One region of the Alteromonas sp. ABM1_013 genome, then DNA from elsewhere that is predicted to be linked to it. Evidence: riboswitches for the same ligand, from Rfam matches in the RefSeq annotation. Region 1 holds a riboswitch; the other holds the start of a gene.

The links. Region 1 has a riboswitch for thiamine pyrophosphate ahead of ACXAGK_RS03575 (TonB-dependent receptor). Riboswitches for the same ligand answer to the same signal wherever they lie in the genome.
Region 2: another riboswitch for thiamine pyrophosphate. It lies ahead of thiC (phosphomethylpyrimidine synthase ThiC); the one in region 1 lies ahead of ACXAGK_RS03575 (TonB-dependent receptor).

What each region holds. Positions count from the first base shown of each region.
Region 1 covers NZ_JBSWXH010000001.1:836,373-846,410, reverse strand. Annotated here, with positions in the region: gene ACXAGK_RS03590 (phosphotransferase) at 106-966, opposite strand; gene pnuC (nicotinamide riboside transporter PnuC) at 932-1,576, opposite strand; gene ACXAGK_RS03580 (hypothetical protein) at 1,576-1,839, opposite strand; gene ACXAGK_RS03575 (TonB-dependent receptor) at 1,854-3,944, opposite strand; TPP riboswitch at 4,000-4,103, opposite strand; gene ACXAGK_RS03570 (acyl-CoA thioesterase) at 4,233-4,658, opposite strand; gene ACXAGK_RS03565 (GNAT family N-acetyltransferase) at 4,718-6,994, shown strand; gene ACXAGK_RS03560 (tetratricopeptide repeat protein) at 7,148-8,413, opposite strand; gene ACXAGK_RS03555 (energy transducer TonB) at 8,416-9,027, opposite strand; gene ACXAGK_RS03550 (ExbD/TolR family protein) at 9,029-9,427, opposite strand; gene ACXAGK_RS03545 (MotA/TolQ/ExbB proton channel family protein) at 9,439-9,963, opposite strand; gene ACXAGK_RS03540 (MotA/TolQ/ExbB proton channel family protein) at 9,965-10,038, opposite strand, start outside.
Region 2 covers NZ_JBSWXH010000006.1:120,445-130,482, reverse strand. Annotated here, with positions in the region: gene ACXAGK_RS17770 (GGDEF domain-containing protein) at 1-419, opposite strand, end outside; gene hemC (hydroxymethylbilane synthase) at 617-1,555, shown strand; gene ACXAGK_RS17760 (uroporphyrinogen-III synthase) at 1,635-2,366, shown strand; gene ACXAGK_RS17755 (uroporphyrinogen-III C-methyltransferase) at 2,367-3,539, shown strand; gene ACXAGK_RS17750 (heme biosynthesis HemY N-terminal domain-containing protein) at 3,536-4,711, shown strand; TPP riboswitch at 4,827-4,938, shown strand; gene thiC (phosphomethylpyrimidine synthase ThiC) at 5,213-7,123, shown strand; gene thiE (thiamine phosphate synthase) at 7,120-8,742, shown strand; gene ACXAGK_RS17735 (HesA/MoeB/ThiF family protein) at 8,735-9,490, shown strand; gene thiS (sulfur carrier protein ThiS) at 9,477-9,686, shown strand; gene ACXAGK_RS17725 (thiazole synthase) at 9,688-10,038, shown strand, end outside.

The DNA of each region.
Region 1 (10,038 bases):
ACGCAATGCGCTGTTTTTTCAATCGAATAACGTCAAATATGTCTGTTTCTAACCATTGAACTAACCTTAAGCAAAGGCAAGCCTAAAGCGCTTCACGCTTTGCGTTTAATTACTTTTATTCGCATTGAGCGCAGCAAACCACAGGTCGTTTGTTATATGGACAATGTCAGAATGTAGCTTGAACTTGTTCAATGCATCGCCTTCGTCAATATTCATGACATTTGCATAGTGAGCAACTAATTCTTCGCTTTCATTCTTGTTAAGTTTATTGATAAGGCAACAGCTTGCTAAGTCGAAGTAACGATTTCCCATTGCAGCATACTCCCAATCAATGACTTTTATCGAGTTGTTGGTACCAAGCAATAGGTGATTAATCAACAAGTCGTTGTGGCACAACACGCAGTCTTCATCGTCTTGCTCACTTTTGATTACGCTCTTTTGAAGCGCCTGCGCCTTTAAATAAAGTTCACTGCCCGTATCAAGTTTTGCGACATCACAATAATGCTGCCACCTTGAAACTAAATTTAACGGCCTTGCGGTAATAGACAACGAATGAATGCGCACTAAGGTTTCAGCTAACATGTGTGAAGGATGTCTAGTTGAAGAAAGCTTAGCGCTTGCACTATGACTTTCCCACTGTTCAATCCAGATTGTTTCATCATCGCTTAACCAAATTGGTTGCGGCGCTATTCCCTCTTCATATAGCCGTTGCTGTAGAGCAAACTGATGTTTACGTTCCACACCACTGAAATCATCATCACCCAACCACTTAACGGCTAAATCTATGGGCACATCTTCACACTTTTGACGAACGTTAATTTGAGGGTTACCTTCAGCCAAACTTAACAGGTTATTCGCTGGGTCTTGAAGGCGATAAACACGGTTTACCGCGCCAGCAGGATGTACCGAAACATTTGCACTGTCGCTGAGATTAAGCGCCTTTTGCAGCGTGGCGATGATATCCAACCTGTTCACCTTGTTTTTTATATTGCGCCAACCATTGATAATGGCCGAATACTGCGAACCCTACGTAGCCTAGGAACAGGCAGGCAGACAATGCATAGCCCACTTGCAGGTATAAATATGCCGAAGCTAAATTTATGAAAAACCAGTAAACCCAATTTTGCAGTATCTTATGGGCCACCATAAATGTGGTAACCACACTCAATAAATTGATACTCGCATCTAATAGTAGGTACTCACTATTAAATTGCGAACCAGCCACTTCAGAGAGAACCCATGCGAGTAATAACATGCTTGGGACAATGAGCGAGTGCAACCACAGCGGCCAATAAAGTACTGGCTTTACCTCGCCATCTTCCGCCCCTTTAGACCACTGATAATAACCGTATCCCGCCATTACCATGTAAAAGAAATTAAGCGCAGACTGAAATGGCAACGTCACCTGCCAGAATAACCAAGTATAAATAGCTGTGCTTACAAAGGCACAGAGCCAGCACCAGCTATTTTGTTTAGCCGCTAATAATACATAGGCGATGGCAAGAGCAACCGCTACCCACTCTAGCAGTGAAGTAGCGGCAATTTGAGAAGTGAACTCAGAAAAGAAGTTAGCCATTAAGATGACTTTCTTGCTTGCATAGCATCGAAGTTTAAAAACTTAGCAACGAAAATAGCCTGCCCCACTTCTTCGTGAGTTCTCTGCATTTCATCGCCGAGTACTTTCATAACAACGCCATAGTCACCTGTAACCTGCGTGCTGGTAGAACATGTTGTCACCGTGATATCACTATAGCTATTTAACCTATCGATAAAATCTTGAATAGGTGGAATATATTCGTTAACCAAAGGGTACAACGACAGTTCAACCATAACTTGCATGTCTTTTTCCTTTTTTAAAACGCGTATTTAACAGTGATACCAAACTGGCGACCGTTACCTATTTGGTAATATGGTTCGTTAAACGCATACTCATCGCGAGGGTCGTTGCTGAAACCACCAAAACCTCGAGTGTAATACTCGCGGTCAAATGCATTTTGAACCCACAGTGAGGTCTGCCAATCACCGTGTAACACTACAATTTCAGAATTAATCAGTGTTGTGCTTGGCGCGGTTACATCATGGCCGTCAGAAAAACGGTATTCGCTTTTATAGTCTATATCTAAGCGCCATAGCATGGTGTCTGTAAGTGCGTACTCACTGTAAATGTTTGCGGTCCACTTTGGTGACTGAGCCTGTCTTTGCTCAGATACTTCAGTACCGTCTGCTAGTGTATACCCTTCAAATGTAGCGCTTAGATAACCAACACTTGCATCTAACTGCCATGCATCGCTAGCAAACCAACTCAGTTCTAGCTCGGCCCCTTTGTTTGTACCCAAATCAGCATTATCGATAATATCTACAAAACCTGCCGTGCCGTCATCGCGAGTGATAACGTCAAAATCACTTACCTGCGTATCTGTTCTATCCATGTAGAAAATAGCAGCGCGAGCAACTAAGTCAGGCGTTAGCAAGGGGCCTTTTACACCCACTTCATAGTTCCAGTTGTATTCTTCATCAAAGAAACGTTGATTATCGTTTACTCGGCTGTCGGGATTAAAGCCTGCGCCTTTAAAACCCCGTGAAATGCTGCCGTAGTAGAAGTGGTCGCCTTGCGTATACTGAAGCGCTACCTTTCCGCCAACCATGGTGGTGTCAAACGCGCGTGTAAGTTGGTTGTTATCGGCGTAATCGAAGTCATAGTTTTCTACTCTCACTCCGGCTACAAGCACTAAGTTGTCCTTCAAACGGCTTTCCGTCTGAGCATAGATAGCAGTAGTCGTTGGGGTATACTCACTGGCAAAGTCACTATCAAGGTATGTGTACTGACGAAGTAACTTTTCTTCTGTGTTTTTATAAAATACGCCTAACGTCCAGTCTGTCATACCGTCGAAAAGCGCAGCACTGTCAGACGACACAAAACGCACCTCACCGGTTTGGGTTTCGACATCTCGGTAGTACGCATCAAAATACGTATAACCCCACGGGTGGAAGCCATCGAATGTCCAATCTTCATCGTATCCATACGCGATGTTATGAGACGCATGAGTGGCAATAAGGATGAAGTCGCCCGCGGCTGTACTGGTAGTTGAGCGTGCGCTTACTGCATGCGTTTGGTGTTCGTCAAAACCTGGCTCGTCAGACAGTGTTTTGTTATCGTTATCGAGCGAAAATGCATCGTAACCGTTGTCAATATCATACCAGCGGTAGGTAAGTGCAAGCGTGGTTCGTTCGTCTACGCTGCCTTCAACGGCAAAGCGCAATGCGGTCTCATCGATATTGTTAGTGTCGCTTCTATCTAGAAAGGTGTTTTCTACAAAGCCATCGCTACGGTTATGAACAAGTGCAACGCGATATCCCCAATCCGAATTAATTTCATCACCCGTTGCCCCTTCAATACGGTAGCTCTCTTTGTTACCAATGCGGGCTTCTACGTAGTCTGGCGCGTCGCCACCTACGTTATTACTAGAAAGCTTAACCGCACCAGCGAGTGCGCCTGTGCCGTAAAGCGTAGCCTGAGGTCCGCGATAGACTTCTAGTTGCTTTGTATCAAAAATGATACCTGCTGCAGCAAGGCCTGAAAAATCAAAATCATCGACAATAAAGCTTACGGAAGGGTTGATTGGTTCAGCGAACTGGCTACGCTCACCAATACCGCGAATTTGCACGAAGCGGCCGCGCGATGCACCCGCAGCAAAGTTAACATTTGGAATACTGTTTAACACACTGTCGATGTGACTTGGCTGCCTGCTGAGAAGACGCTCCTGATCTAAAATCGTCGCGCTAGCACTTAGCTGGTCAAGTGTAGTTTGTCGAAAGTCACCAGATACGACGACTCGTTCAATATCAGAAGGCGTGTTTTTTGACGTGTTGTTCACTGCAGATTCTTGCGCAAAGGCAGCAACAGAACTTGCTAGCAATGATAGTGTGAAAAGTGTTTTATACATGGGATCTCTTGTTCTTATTTAAGAAAAAAGATCCGGGTCTAACGGCAGGTGATAAGGCTATGCTGTGAACCATCCCTACGCCGGTATTATCCGGATCAGGTGTAAGGGTTCCCACGTGTGTGGATCTCAGACCGTAAACGGACACCCCTTGGTATAGTGTTGGGCTACGCAAATAGCAACCTCAACGTATGCGACGGAGTCTACCAGTTAGATACACGCCGTCAAGCAGATAAGACATCAAGCTAAGGTTATAATTTTTATATGATATAAGGTATTGAAAGCCCGAGGCTATTCAGTGTCAATATTCATATTAAGACGACGTACTTCATCGTCAGTCTGTGCTTTTAACCCTTCTAGCGTTTTGCCGTGAGCCGTTGGTTGGCGAGTATCTGGGTCAACCTTTACGAATACAATGTCATCTGCAAAGCAGATAGTTTTCTTAGTGGCCTTGTTGCGCACTAGACAACTTACGGTAATAGATGACCGGCCTACGGCTTTGGTTTCCAGACCAAACTCTACAATATCACCTTGCATCGCTGGTGATTCAAAACTAATTTCGCCAATATGCTTAGTCACTAAACAATTGGTCTCTAACTGACAGATTGCCCAAATGGCAGCCTCTTCGTCTATCCATTCTAACGCGCGGCCACCGAATAAAGAATTGGCGTAATTAAGATCATTTGGCATAACTAAACGCCGAGAAAGAAAGCGCATTCGAATTCCTCACAATAAATCGCTACTATAGCGTTAGATTATACCGAAAAAACTGATTCATGGCGCTAAATCAATTACGCGAATGGCTTCTTGCCCCCTATAGTAAAAAAAGCTGCGACAATGGCTGCGAAAACAGCTCACTCTTATCAGACGTAACTTACCCACTTCACCGAAGAATGCTGGTAATTTCTGGTCATGATACGCTCTGTGAAGCCGCACTATCCATTATTCAGACTTTAGCTGATGACACTTCCACTTTGAGCGTAGCGACCTTTACTAGTGCAGAGCTAAAAGGAAAGAGACGGAAAAAAGTGCTTGGCAGCGAGTACGATATTGCGACATTGGATTGTAGGGATTCTTTTAAGCCTGGTGATGCAATGGCAGTGGCAGGCATAGTAAAACACCACGGGTGTTTAATACTTATCTGTCCTGAGTTGGAACAGTGGAGCAGCAATGCTTCAGTTTCTTTTCTTTCAGAAGGCTTTACACTCGCCCATAGCCGATACCTGGCACGCTTTATTGACTGCCTGCATGCCGAAACTAGAATAGCAATAATTACTGAATCCACAGCTAGACTACCGGATTTAGCAACCTATCGAGTAGAGAAGCTTTCCTTAGATAATGCCTATAGAGGTTCTCTATTTCGTTCCAAAGAACAAGAAAGCACATACGGCCGTTTGTACCAGTCTTACTCGTTAAATAAGTTGAACACCTTGCTCACTGCTCCGAGGGGGAGAGGTAAATCTTCTTTGTTAGGTATATTTATTGACAGCTTAGTGAGGAAGGGTAAAAACGTGTTACTTACCAGCGAGCAGCGTGAAAACGTTGCTAACGTAATGTCTCATTTTCACCACTTTGATGACAGCAAGAAAACAGGCAGTCAGTTTCATCATACCGACTCTGTGAATCAAGAACACCGAGCAGTTGAAAACGGAAGAAGGTCCTTAGGCTCTGTAAAATGGGTACCGCCTGACAGCGAACTGCTATACAACAAAAACCATACAGCGTATGACCTTGTTGTAGTCGATGAGGCCGCCTCAATGCCCCTTCCAGCCATAAACCGTATCATAGCAACAAACCCTCAGTGGATTTTGAGCACCACGCTGCAAGGCTATGAGGGTTCAGGAAACGGGTTTATTCATAAACTCGTTCCTAACTTGCCTAACGACAGCATTCATTTAACCCTGTCGACCCCCCTGCGATGGTTTGAGAACGACCCTGTTGAAGCATTCTTTGACAGCGCATGTTTATTTGAGGGCAGCTATGCCGACGATAACATCACAGGTATTGAGTCAGAAGACAACCTTGAATTAATAGAGAGATGCAAATTCTGTATAAGTTCTTTTGAAAACTTAAACGAAAGCACGCTTCAGCAAGTCATGACTCTGCTTGCACTGGCGCACTACCAAACCACGCCAGACGATTTTATGCGTTTACTGGATAGTCCTGACGTAATGGTTGCCACACTGAAGTTGGGCACTCTTGTGTTAGCAGCCGCAATTATAAATATTGAAGGTGGGATTAGATTAACCCATGTATCAACTGGTATTGCTGCGGGACAGCGCCGTCCTAAAGGCCATTTAGCCGCGCAAAGGCTTACCCTGCTTTCTAGTACTCCTAAAGCTGCCACGTATAATTATTGGAGAATTAACCGTATTGCTGTACATCCGAAACTTCAGGGGAGAGGCTTGGGTAGTTATGTAGTTAATAAAGTCGTTAACGCAGCCCGTGAACAGTCCATAGATGCAACTTGCACGTCCTACGGGACAACATTGAAGCTAGATAACTTTTGGACTCAAAATGGTTTTGACATAGTTGATTATGGCCGAAAACCTAACAAGGCCAGTGGTGAGACGAGCGCGTTAGCTGTGCTGCCCCTTTCCCCTAAAACAACTGAACTTGTAGCTAACCTTATGTCATTAAAAGCAAGCTTTGACGCCACCAATGTGCATGAACTTTCCAAAACCGTGATCGAAATCTATATAGCAAAGCTGAGTCATTTTATTCAGGGTACAAGAACGTTAGAAGATGTTTGGCCAATTTTGCATAAGTTGTCGAAAGAAGCGCAATCTGACGCTCAGTTTAAAGCGCAAAGTAATGCCCGAGATTGCCGCAATATGCCTAGAATAACTGGGGATACGCAGGAAAAGTTAGACCTACTGATAGAGGTGGTAAATGCAAAAAGCTACCTAACAACCCTATTCAGCAATTCGTTCATAGATATAAAGCGAATCGAGGGTGTTTTAATAAATAATGGCATTAACGTAAATGGGTTGAAAGAAGCTACCTCATTAATAAGAACTGAGTTGCGCCCTGCTTTTGACCAGTTACAGTAAAAACACTAAGCCTAGCTATTAGTTTTTACAGGCGTGTTTTTTACTATCCTGTAGCCTTTTACCTTAACTCTCGTCTTACTTATCTTTTAAACACTACAAATTACTAGGCAAAAAAAAAGCCTCCCGAGGGAGGCTTTTGGCTAAATCCGAATATTAGATATTAATACCGCGGTTTTTAGCTTTTTCCTTGATGTAAGGTTCCCACGCTGCCGCGTTACGGCGTAGCGAGCGATCTTTCTTAGCTTCTTGTACATGCTTGTATGCAGATCTAAAGTTGCCCGCGTAGAAATTCGCTTCCATAAGTGTGAAGTGAATCTTCTCAGGGTTTTCAGCGCCACGCTCTAGAGCATTCTCTAGTGCTTTGATAGCGCCTTTATAGTCTTCTGCTACAAGTAAAAGCGTACCTTGTTTACGATAATGCTCAGGGTCTGAACTCTTAGCCGCAGCTTGTGCATACAAGTTTGCCGCTGTTTTAAAGTTTTTAGCCTGGTGATATGCATTAGCAATGTTTGCAATCATATCAGCATCGTTCTTCAACAAGCCTTCTTTCATGTGCTTTTCAAGAAGCTTAGCAGCCTTATAAGGCATACCGTTACTTTGATAAAGCTGAGCAAGCGTTTTGATTTCTGAATCTTTTTCTAGATAACCCTGCATGTATGCAAGTTCTAGCGTTGAAAGACCCTTTTTGTAGTCTTCAACCAAGATATAGAAAAAGCCAAGACGCGACCACCAAGTCTTTTCCTGAGGGAAAGTACTAACAAGATCTTCCGCTACAGAAACCGTTTCAGGGTACATCTTACGCTCGTAGTAAGAAGTTAGCTTAAGAACATAAGGGTTCTTGTTTGGCTCTTCATACAAAGCAATTGCCTTGTCTGCTGGCTCAATCATTTTAGCTAACTGCTTAGACTCAAAGTAAGCTTGCGCTAGGCGAGTGTACACATCAGCATCTTCCTTACAGGTAAATTCCATCCACTTGTTATACCATTTGATGGCATCAGTGTACTTCTCTTCCTGCATGCTCAAATCACCTATCAATTTAAGTGTTTGAGAGTGCTCTGTGTCGTTAAGTACTTTTGGCTCAACAGAGTCAACCAAATAGTTTAACGCCTTAACGCCCTGACCTTCTTGTGAAGCCAATAAGTTACCGATGAAACGTTTAACGTAAGCTTTATCAAAATCGTCTGAAGGGTCGATTTCATAAAGTACATTTAACGCTTCGGTAAGCTGGTCTTCATTATAGAATTCAAAAGCTTTTTGAACTTTTTTACCGGTACGCTCACCTACTAGCGTTGTTTTGCCCTTTTCATATCCAGGGCAAACAACAGGTGCCGACTGCGCTAGAGCAGCGGGTGCTGAAAGCACCGCACCTGCGCCTAGCACTAAAGCAACGGCTGACATTTTGAATGTACGTTTCATCATGATCATTGCTCCAGTTTAAAGTCTAGCTGTACGAACATGCCTGTCTGTCTAACTGGCTTGCCATCAACGATCTTAGGCTTGTATTTCCACTTACGTAGAGCACGACGTGCTTCACGGTCGAATACGCGCTTAGGTTCAGCTTCGATAACTTCGATATCTTCAACACCACCAACTTCGTTGATAGTGAAAGACAGTCTTACCCAACCTTCACGGCCATCACGGGCTGCATCAGGTGGATATTTCGGGTCGATACGAACGATAGGTGTAGCTTCACCGTCACGTTGCATTGCACCAACACCACCGATGTTTACACCAACACCACCTGTGTCGATAGCTGGAATAGCTAAGCTAAAGCCATCTGCATCAGGTTCCGCTGTTTCCGGCTCTACTTGCTCCATTTTAGGAGGCTGTGGAGGCGGAGGCGGTGGTGGTGGTGGAACACGAGTACGCGTTTGCGTCTGGTCGTCTGGTTCCTGCATTACAATATCGATAACCGGTGCAGGCGGAACTTCGTCTGCTGGTCTAGATGAGTTTTCAATCAACTTAGCCATTAGAACGAAAAGGGCAAATGCAACACCAGCACCTAAAAGTATAGATACAATTATACGTAACATCTTATCCCCTTGCCGCTACCGAGACTCGGTTAACGCCAGCGGCTTTAACCTGATCCATAATCTCAACTACTAAACCATGCTTTGCTTTAACGTCAGCTTGAATGATTACGTAGTCAGTTGGCTGCTCGGTAAGCAGTCTTTCAATATTCGCTCTTACGCTGTCCGGCGCTACTTCACGCTTATCTAGCCATACATTTCCGTCTTCAGTTACGGCGATGAAAATGTTTGCATTTTTGTGAAGAATCGCCTGGCTCGCATCTGGCTTGTTGACTTCGATCCCTGCTTCTTTAACGAAAACAGTGGTAACGATAAAGAAGATCAGCATGATAAACACGATATCCAACATGGGTGTCATGTCGATCTGTGCATCTTCTTCCTCGGTTCTGACTTTTCGAGCCATAATCTCTCTCTCTAATGATGTGGCAGGCTATCAACTAGCCCTTCTCTTGCCAGCTTCACTTTCGCTTCAAGACGCGAACTGATGAACAGTCCAGATAGCGCGGCTACCATTCCCGCCATTGTCGGGATAGTCGCCATAGAGATACCAGCCGCCATTAGACGTGCGTTGCTGGTGCCCTGTGTTGCCATTGTCTCGAAAACACTGATCATACCGGTTACTGTTCCAAGTAGACCGATTAGTGGACACATTGCAATAATGGTTCTGATAATCAGCATTCTAGCGTTTAGATCGTCTGACGCTTGAGAAATCCACGCGTCACGGATTCTATGCGCATACCATGATGTGGTATCTGCTCGGGCATCCCAATTCGCGATGATGTTTTTCTTCACCTTTGGGAAGACCGAGGTTAAATACCAGTAACGCTCAATCATTAAAACCCACATGAGAAAGAGCGCGGCAGCAACGAAGTAAAGTACGTCACCGCCGGTAGCGATAAAGTCCCTGACCGATTCGAATAATCCAATCAGGTAATTCATATTACGCTTTCTCCGACTCTGAGTGAGCAGCTACGATACCCGCAGTTTGCTCATCAAGAATGTGGATGATTGACT
Region 2 (10,038 bases), on a different contig from region 1:
AGCATATAAATCGACAGCACCATGGTGACAGCAACATAGACCATGGCAGGCTTGAATCGCACCACTATTATTTGTACGAAAAGCAAAGGAAAAATGAAGTACAGTCCAGTGTTATTCAGCCCGCCGGTATAAATCAAGGCATTGATGGTAAAAAGAACAATAAGCCCTGCAAAATAATAGAACACATCACTTTTGGGGAAAATATGTGAAAGCGCAACGTTAAGGTAAATAACGGTTGCGGATGTAGCTAATACACTAACCAACAATGGGTTGTTGGTACCAAAATTGAGCCACGCCATAAATGCGATTATGGTGCCACCAACATAGGAAATAAAATACAACGTCAGTTTGCGTCTTTTTACTTCAGCTTCGTCTTGTTGTGCGTTTCTTAGTAATTGACCAATTGGCGTGTTGTCCATCTAACAACTCTACTCCCCGAATTTATAAGCAGACACTTCATCCAACTACAGCATAGACGTATATGTGCACAAAAACCAAATAGAAAACTGCGCCTAATTTCAAACATTAACCCAGAAAATGCGTATACTACGAAGTATCTCGTATAACGTTGTGTTACAGCGTTTAAGTTTCTTTTTTTACAGAGTTTGGAATAGCCATGAGTCACCTCAACACTACCCGCACCGTTCGAATTGCTACTAGAAAAAGCGCGCTAGCGCTTTGGCAAGCAGAGTATGTGAAGGCAAAATTAATGGAGCATTATCCATCAATGACCGTTGAGCTTGTGCCTATGAGTACCCAGGGCGATAAAATTTTAGACACGCCATTGGCGAAAATTGGTGGTAAAGGATTGTTCATCAAAGAACTTGAAATAGCTATGCTGGAAGGCCGTGCTGATATCGCGGTTCACTCAATGAAAGATGTCCCGGTAGAGTTTCCTGAAGGTTTTGGTCTGCACGCTATTTGTGAACGCGAAAACCCGTTTGACGCCTTTGTTTCTAATAACCACGATAGCCTAGATGCGTTACCACAAGGCGCAGTTGTCGGCACATCTAGCCTTCGCAGACAGTGCCAAATTCGCAAATATCGTCCGGATCTTGTCATAAAAGACCTGCGCGGTAACGTCAACACCCGCCTAGCCAAGCTCGACGCTGGTGAGTACGACGCTATTATCTTGGCTTCCGCTGGTCTTATTCGCCTTGAAATGGAATCTCGTATTCGCATGGCATTACCTGCCGACATTTCGCTGCCGGCTGTAGGCCAAGGCGCTGTAGGAATTGAATGCCGTAATGACGATAAAGAGCTAATTAACTTGCTACAAGCGTTAAATCATAACGATACCAACACCCGTGTTACCGCAGAGCGCGCCATGAATGAGAGATTGGAAGGCGGCTGCCAAGTACCTATTGGTAGTTTTGCTACCCTAGACGGCGACGTACTAACCTTAACGGGTATGGTTGGCAAACCAGATGGCTCTGAGCTGCTGTTTGCATCGGCTACCGCGTCACGCGAGAAAGCGACTGATATCGGTATTGAAGTGGCGGAAGCCCTCTTAGAGCAAGGTGCCGGAGAAATTCTTAAAGCACTTTATAACTAAGTTATATTTAGTAGAAGCGCGCATTTCTATAGGCAAATAGGAATGCGCAGCAGACTTAAAAGGATGAGAGTTAAATAAAATGCTTCTGTTCACGCGCCCACTGCCAAAATTAAAAGCGAGTGCTTCGGCTTTCGAACAAGCGGGCATTAATGCGGTCGGGATCGCCACTTCTGACATTATTAACATCTCTTCTGAACAAAAAGCCGCGGCAGAGTATTTAGCCCTAAATACAGTAAACGCAATTATTGTTACCAGCGTATACGCTGTGAATAGTGTTATTTCGGGGCTGCGTGACACAGCCACCCCACTCCCTTTGATTATTGCCGTTGGCGATGCCACTGCGCGCAAACTGCAGGCTGGCCTTGAAACGTTTTCTTCGGCGAATGTTGTTACTCCAAAGGTCCATACATCCGAAGGTATACTGGCAATGCATCAGCTTAATGAGGCAAACTGTAAGCATGTCGTTATTATTAAAGGTGAAGGTGGACGAGAAGCCATAGCAAAAGGATTAGACGAAAAAGGTATTTTAGTAAATAGCTTTTGCGTTTATAAAAGGGAGCAACTTACACGCCCAGTTTGCACAAAACGTTGGAAAATGGGCGAAGTTAGCGGCATTATCGCTACAAGCGAAGCAATGGCACTGCAACTGATAGAACAATTTGGTAACGCTTTGTTAGCCTTTAAATGGTTAACAGTGAGTGACCGAGTCGCCCAAACCCTTAACAGTAAAGGTGTTAAAGAGGTAGCGGTATGTCAGCGAGCCACCGATCAGGCACTCATCGCCTGGGTAAAGGATAACTGGGAGTATTGAATGGCCAACAATAATGAAAATAGCCCACAAAAAGAGGAACTCGTAAAAGTGGAAGCTGAAAAAGAAGTAATTGAGTCTTCTGCCACGCAGAGTGAATCGACTGAGACTGGCGCTAAGAAGAAGAAATCATCAGGCAATGGCCTGCTATGGTTCGTTGTAATCATTTTGCTCTTAGCCGTAATAGGCATGGCTGGCGCGGGCTACTGGTATTACATGCAGCAGCAATCGGCTAGCGCAGATTCTACCAACGCACAGCAAAGCAACACGGCAAAGTTAAACAATATCGAACGCGAGCGTAGTGACATCTTAGCGACGCTAGAAGACGTGTCGCGAACGAATAAAGCCTTACAAGATACGGTAGATGAACTTAAGTCCGAGAACGAGAAACTTAGCTTACAGGCCGAGTCTACCCTTCAACAGCTTAATAATATGGAAGGTCGCCGCCCTGCCGACTGGCTAATTGCAGAAGCTGACTATTTAGTTCGTATGGCGGGCAGAAAGCTTTGGCTGGAGAACGATGTTCGCACAGCAATCTTACTGCTAGTTAATGCGGATAAACGCTTAAAGTCTTTGGCCGACCCGTCGGTGCTACCCGTTCGCGCTACGCTAGCTGAAGATATTCAAACCCTTCAACAGCTAAACCCGGTGTCGCAAAGCTCAGTGGCGCTTGCGCTTACCGGCATGATTGCACAAATTGATAAGCTTCCCCTTGATACTTTTGAGAAGCCTGAAGACGCTAACGCAGAAGACACCACCTTGTCTGAGTCGGCTGACGACTGGCAGGACAACCTTGCGAAGGTGTGGCGTTCGTTGGTAAATGATTTTCTTACCGTTAAAACTATTGAAGGCCCGGTTGAGCCAGTACTTTCATTAGAAGCGCAGTTCTTGGCAAAAGAGCAGCTTCGTCTGCAGCTTATGCACGCACAAACCGCCGCACTTCAAGGCGATGCTGGCCTTTACAGCCAATCACTTCAATATGCACAAACGCTGCTTACAGAAAAATACGATACTGAAAAAAGCCAAGTAACCGGCTTTGTGGATGCACTTCAAAACCTAATGGCTACCGATGTATCGCGTCCAATACCTACAGAGCTAGCGTCACAAAAACCGCTAGAGCGTCTACTGGATAGCCGCGTTAAGCAAGTGTTCGGACAAGGAGCAAGTGCACTATGAAATGGTTAGCTATTGCCCTTGCGGTATTAGCCGCATTCGTTGTTGCGCTTATTGTTGGTCCAATGATTCTTGGCGATAAAGGTTACGTACTTATTTCCCTAGGCAGCACAGCTATTGAAATGACCGTGATCAGCTTTTGTATTTTGGTCATTGGTGCCGTTATTGCCTGGTATGTGTTATCCCGTTTTGTTTTGTGGGCATTAAGCTTAATTACAGGCTCACATAAATGGTTCGGCACCTTAGGTGAACGTAAGCGCAAGCGCGCGTTTTACGATGGCTTGCACGCCATGGCCGCAGGTGATTTTGATTCGGCACAAAAAGCGTTAGGCAAAACCACCAATGGTGATTTTGAAGGCGTAAACTATTTAGCCTCAGCGCAAATTGCCTTTGCCAACGACGACCTAGCCAAAGCTCGTTACTTTCTGGTTCAAGCCACCGACTTTCCGAAAGCGAAAGTAGCTGCAACGGTAATGCATGCACGCATTGATGTAGCTGAAGAAAAGTTTGAGGCTGCACTCGAAAAGCTTAACGAACTAGACGAGCAAGATCGTGACAACAAGCAGGTTGTGCAGCTAAAAGCGCAAATTCTTGCCAAGCTAGGTAAGTGGCAGGTGCTTCAAGAGAATTTATCTGGCTGGCGTAAAGCCTTGCCTAAAGCTGACTACACCGCGTGGAGCCAGCGTATTGCTAAAGGTAAGTTTGCAGAAATTGCCAGTAAGCAAGGTGCAGTTGAGCTTAAATCATACTGGGACACCCTGCCTCGTAAATTACGTCATGACGACGCTTATCGCGCCGCTTACATTCAACAACTTCTTGACCAAGGTATGCATGCCGACGCTCAAGGTTTGTTAGTTGAATGGCAAAAACGTGGCCCGAACAGCGCGCTATTCCCGCTGTTCACACAGCTTAATATTCCTGATGCATCGCCATCATTACGTTTACTTGAAAGCTGGATAAAGCAGGACGAAGAAAACGTTGAGCTTTATTCCACGCTAGGCCAAGTGGCGTTCAACTCTGGCGACGATGTGTTGGCGGAAAAAGCATTGCTTAAAGCCACTAAAATGCAGTCGCGCAAAGAAGATTTATTACTTTTGTCTGCAATTAGCGAACGCAAGCACGACACAGCCACTGCACTTCAGCTTTATAAGGAAGGCCAGCAACTAGCGAGCTAAATGAATATTCGTTTAGCTTTCTGGTAGTACTTGTATTCCTACTAAAGTTGAAGATATAGTAAAAGGGAATTCTCAATTCGGGCTGCTTAAATAAAAAACAGCCCGAACTGAAACAAACAACTTGTCGGAGTGCTTCACTGTTAACCCAGTAAGCTGAGACCGCGAAAGTGGGATCCGTAGAACCTGATCAGGCTAATACCTGCGAAGGGAACAAGAAAATACAATGTGCACAATGTTAAACCGAGGTTTAGCGTTGTGAAGCGAAGTTGTTTTGCTGTTGATGATACAGACACACCCATTACGGTGTGGCTAGTTACTCAAGGTAAACTGCTCAAGTTTATCATCAAGTGAATATCAACGGTGTAAAGGGCTGTAATCACCAGTACCTTCACCAACAATCTCGCTAAAGTAACGGGCTTATCCCCTTCTACACTTACACACTGTATTCTCCTTCACTCCTGACAAGCATTTTTAGAACCTAAATTTAAAAGGTAAAATGCTATGTCGAACAGACGCGAACAACGCCAACAAGCTCAGCAATTCATAAATGAACTAGCCGGCGAAGCTTACCCCAATTCCACACGCTACTACGAGTGTGGTAGCCGCAACGATATCCGCGTAGCCATGCGCCTTATCCACCAGCACGATAGCCTAATCGGTGGCACCGAAGAAAACCCTATCTTAGAGCCGAACCCACCTATTCCAGTGTATGACACCTCAGGGCCCTACGGCGACCCGCAAGAAAACATAGATGTACATAAAGGTTTAAGCCCGCTTCGACAAAAGTGGATTGAAGAACGCAGTGATACGTTCGAGCTAGAAGGCGTATCATCAAGCTTTGCAAAAGAACGTGAAAACGACATTTTTACTGAAGATTTCCGCTTTATTCGCAGCCGCAAACCTCTAAAAGCAAAAGCAGGAAAAAACGTCACTCAGCTTCACTACGCAAGACAGGGCATTATTACCCCTGAAATGGAATACATTGCCATTCGTGAAAACATGGGCCGCCAAGCTATTAAAGATGCGGAGCTAACGCAGCAGCACAAAGGCGAGCACTTTGGCGCGAATTTGCCCAATACCATCACGCCAGAATTTGTACGTCAGGAAGTGGCAGCAGGCCGCGCCATTATTCCCTGTAACATTAACCACCCCGAACTAGAGCCAATGATTATTGGCCGTAACTTCTTGGTGAAAATTAACGCGAATATTGGTAATTCAGCAGTCACCTCGTCTATCGAAGAAGAAGTAGAAAAGCTGGTGTGGTCAACGCGCTGGGGCGCCGATACCATCATGGACTTATCTACCGGCAGAAATATTCACGAAACCCGCGAGTGGCTGCTGCGAAATAGCCCGGTACCTCTTGGCACCGTACCTATCTACCAAGCGCTGGAAAAAGTAAACGGTGTGGCTGAAGACTTAACCTGGGAGATGTTTAAAGACACCCTAATTGAGCAGGCCGAGCAAGGGGTAGACTACTTCACTATTCACGCTGGCGTATTGCTAGAGTACGTGCACCTTACCGCAAAGCGGGTTACTGGAATTGTATCTCGCGGCGGTTCAATCATGGCGAAGTGGTGCTTAAGCCACCACCAGCAAAGCTTTTTGTACGAACACTTCCACGATATTTGCGAAATATGCGCGAAATACGATGTAGCACTATCGCTAGGTGACGGTTTGCGCCCTGGTAGCGTGGCCGATGCCAACGACGGCGCGCAATTCTCTGAGTTACGTACCCTCGGTGAGCTGACTAAAATTGCCTGGAAATACGATGTTCAGGTAATGATTGAAGGCCCAGGGCATGTGCCAATGCATATGATTAAAGCGAACATGGAAGAGCAGCTTAAGCACTGTCACGAAGCGCCGTTTTATACCCTTGGCCCGCTTACCACAGACATTGCACCTGGCTACGATCACTTCACCTCAGGTATTGGTGCCGCCATGATTGGTTGGTACGGCTGCGCAATGCTGTGCTACGTAACGCCTAAAGAGCATTTGGGTTTACCTAACAAAGAAGACGTAAAGCAAGGGCTTATTACCTACAAAATAGCGGCCCACGCTGCTGACTTGGCAAAAGGCCACCCCGGTGCGCAAATACGCGACAATGCTATGTCGAAAGCGCGCTTCGAGTTTAGATGGGAAGATCAGTTTAACTTAGCACTTGACCCTCACACTGCCCGTGCCTATCACGATGAAACCTTGCCGCAGGCTTCTGGTAAAGTTGCGCACTTTTGCTCTATGTGCGGCCCAAAATTCTGCAGCATGAAAATTTCTCAGGAAGTACGTGACGTCGCTAAACAAGCAGAGCAACAAAAGTTTGAGAAAGAAAAAGGCATGAAAGACATGGCTGATGCGTTTAATCAATCGGGCGCTGAGCTTTATCACACTACAGATAGCAAGGTAGAGCTGCCATGACAAACAGCCACCTAACCACACCCATACTAGAGCCACCTAGCGCAAGGCTGCCGGTGGTATGGTGTATAGGCGGCGTTGATTCAAGCGGTGGCGCGGGTATAACCCGCGACGCCATCACGCTTGCCGATTTAAGCGTTCATGCCTGTGTGCTCACCACACAACTTACTGTGCAATCAAACCAGCATCTGCTTAGTACAGAAAGCATGAGTGCATCTGCTTTAAACCAGCAGTGGCAAGTGCTTTACGAAGATACGCCACCACGCGCTATTAAAATTGGCGCGATCGCAAACGATGAGCAAGCGCTTTTACTTTGCGCACGTATTCAGTCGTTAATAAAGCCTCGCCCGTTTGTGATATGGGACCCTGTGCAGTCTTCTTCATCTGGCGGCATGTTAAGCGATTTAAGCGAAAGCGTTGTTGACGAGTTGCTGAACACAGTAGATTTGGTTACCCCAAATATCGACGAGCTCGCTTGGCTGTCTAATTTGCTGGTAAACGACGATACCAGCCTAGCGTCAGCAATAAACCGGCTTATTGGAAAAGGGGCGAAGAGTGTTTACGTTAAAGGCGGCCACGCCGAATGGCAGACTCAGGCATATGACACCTTTGTTTGTGCCTCGCACACCCTTCACTTTAGTCAGCCGATAATCAATAACGGTAAACTTCGGGGCACTGGCTGCATGTTAGCAAGTGCAATTGCAGCATTTATCGTTCACGACTATTGCATAGAAGATGCCCTCACCCTAGCAAATGCTTATGTGTGTGAAGTAAGGCGAAAGACCCTTTGCGAGTCTGATACGGACAGCACTGAGGCGCATAATAATGGGGCTAATTTGCCCACGTACTTCCCGCGAACTAACAGTTTCCCCGCCCACGCCGTAAGCTTTCCAAAGGTAAACTTTCACCAAGGTAGCGCTGTTTTTCACAATAAAGATTTGTGCCTAGAGAATTTGTCGAACAGCGACCTCCCCTCAGAAAGTGTGCTAGGTAATGTAGCCCGTTTCCCTACACTCACTCAGTCGAACCTAGGCATATACCCCGTAGTAGACAGCGTTCAGTGGATAGCTCGGCTTTGGCCAACGGGCGTAAAAATCATTCAACTGAGGGTAAAGGAAGGGTCAGAACAAGACATTCGCCAACAGATAAAAGAGGCCATTGAGTTAGTGGAACACACCAACTGTCAGTTATTTATTAACGACTATTGGGAGTTAGCCATAGAGCTAGGAGCTTACGGCGTGCATTTGGGCCAAGAAGATCTTGATACTGCAGATTTAAACGCTATTCGAAGCGCCGGGCTAAGACTGGGCATTTCAACTCATGGTTTCGCTGAGATTCAGCGTGTTCGCGCTTTAAACCCGTCTTACATTGCCCTTGGTCATATATTTCCAACCAATACCAAAGACATGCCCTCTAAACCCCAAGGTGTAGAGCGCTTGGCAAAATATGTGAAGCTGTGTGAAGGCATACCCACAGTTGCCATTGGCGGTATTAATTTATCGCGCATTAGAGACGTGGCTAAAACTGGCGTTGACGGTATTGCCGTGGTTAGTGCCATTACACATGCGGAGCATCCGCTTAAAGCCTACCAAGCATTGGTTCAGGAGGCAGGTTTTGCTTGAGCACCAAGACATACAGCGTTACAGCAGGCAGCTCTTGCTCGACTGTATCGACCACGACGGCCAGCTTAATTTAGCAAACGCACACGCCGTTGTTATTGGGCTGGGCGGTCTAGGAAGCTTAACCGCCCGCTATCTTGCTGGCGCAGGTGTTGGCAATATTACTTTGATAGATGGCGATACTGTCGATATCAGTAACTTGCAGCGCCAGGTTAGCTACAACGAAATGCACCTAGGCAAACTTAAAGCTAAGTCGCTGTATAACGAACTTCGCAAAGTTAACTCTCATCTAAATATTCAATTTAGAAGTAAGTTTGTTGATAGTAATAACTTACCAACCTTAATTTCATCGGCCACCTGTGTGCTGGATTGCACCGATAACATTAGGGTAAGGCGCCAGATTAATGCTGCGACCTACTGCGCCTCTATTCCGCTTTTTATCGCAGCCGCCAGTGGCCTTACATGGCAAGCACTGAACTTGCCACAAAACTCTACTTCCTGTGGTTGTTACGAGTGCTTAGTAAATAAGGTTTCTGTGCGCGAAGACTGCCTGAGCAAAGGCGTACTTGGCCCTGTTGTTGGTATGGCTGCTTGTCATCAGGCAACACAGGCTTTGTTGTTTTTAGCAAAAGGATTTAAAGCCGACATTAAGTGGGGGCACTACCTAACTGGGAATGCAGGCCTAGGTTCCCTACAAAGCTTTGCATTGCCCCCCTCTTCCACCTGCGAGGTTTGCAATGACGCAAATTAAAGTAAACGTAAACAATCAACCTATGAACGTGATCTCGCCCATCTCACTTAGCGAGTTAATCGCCCTTAAACAACTGAATGACGACGGTACCGCCATTGCTAGGAATGCTGCCATAGTAAGTAAAACAGAATGGCCGACCACTTATCTTAAAGATAACGACACCGTTGATATCTTCACCCTAGTTGCAGGAGGCTAATATGCTAACGCTTGCAAACCACACTTTTTCATCACGTCTTTTAACCGGTACAGGAAAGTTCAGCAACGCCGCCACTATGAAAGACGCGGTGGCCGCTGCACAAAGTAACATTGTTACCCTGGCAATGAAGCGCGTGTCGACTAATAGCAAGCAGGACGAAACGCTAACGGCGCTTCGAGAGTTAGGAGTTACCCTGCTGCCTAATACATCGGGAGCTAAAAATGCCCAAGAAGCGATATTTGCCGCAGAACTTTCTTATGAAGCGCTAGGTAGCCCATGGATAAAGTTGGAAATTCACCCCGACCAGCGCTACCTGTTGCCTGACCCAATCGAAACCCTTCAGGCCGCCGAG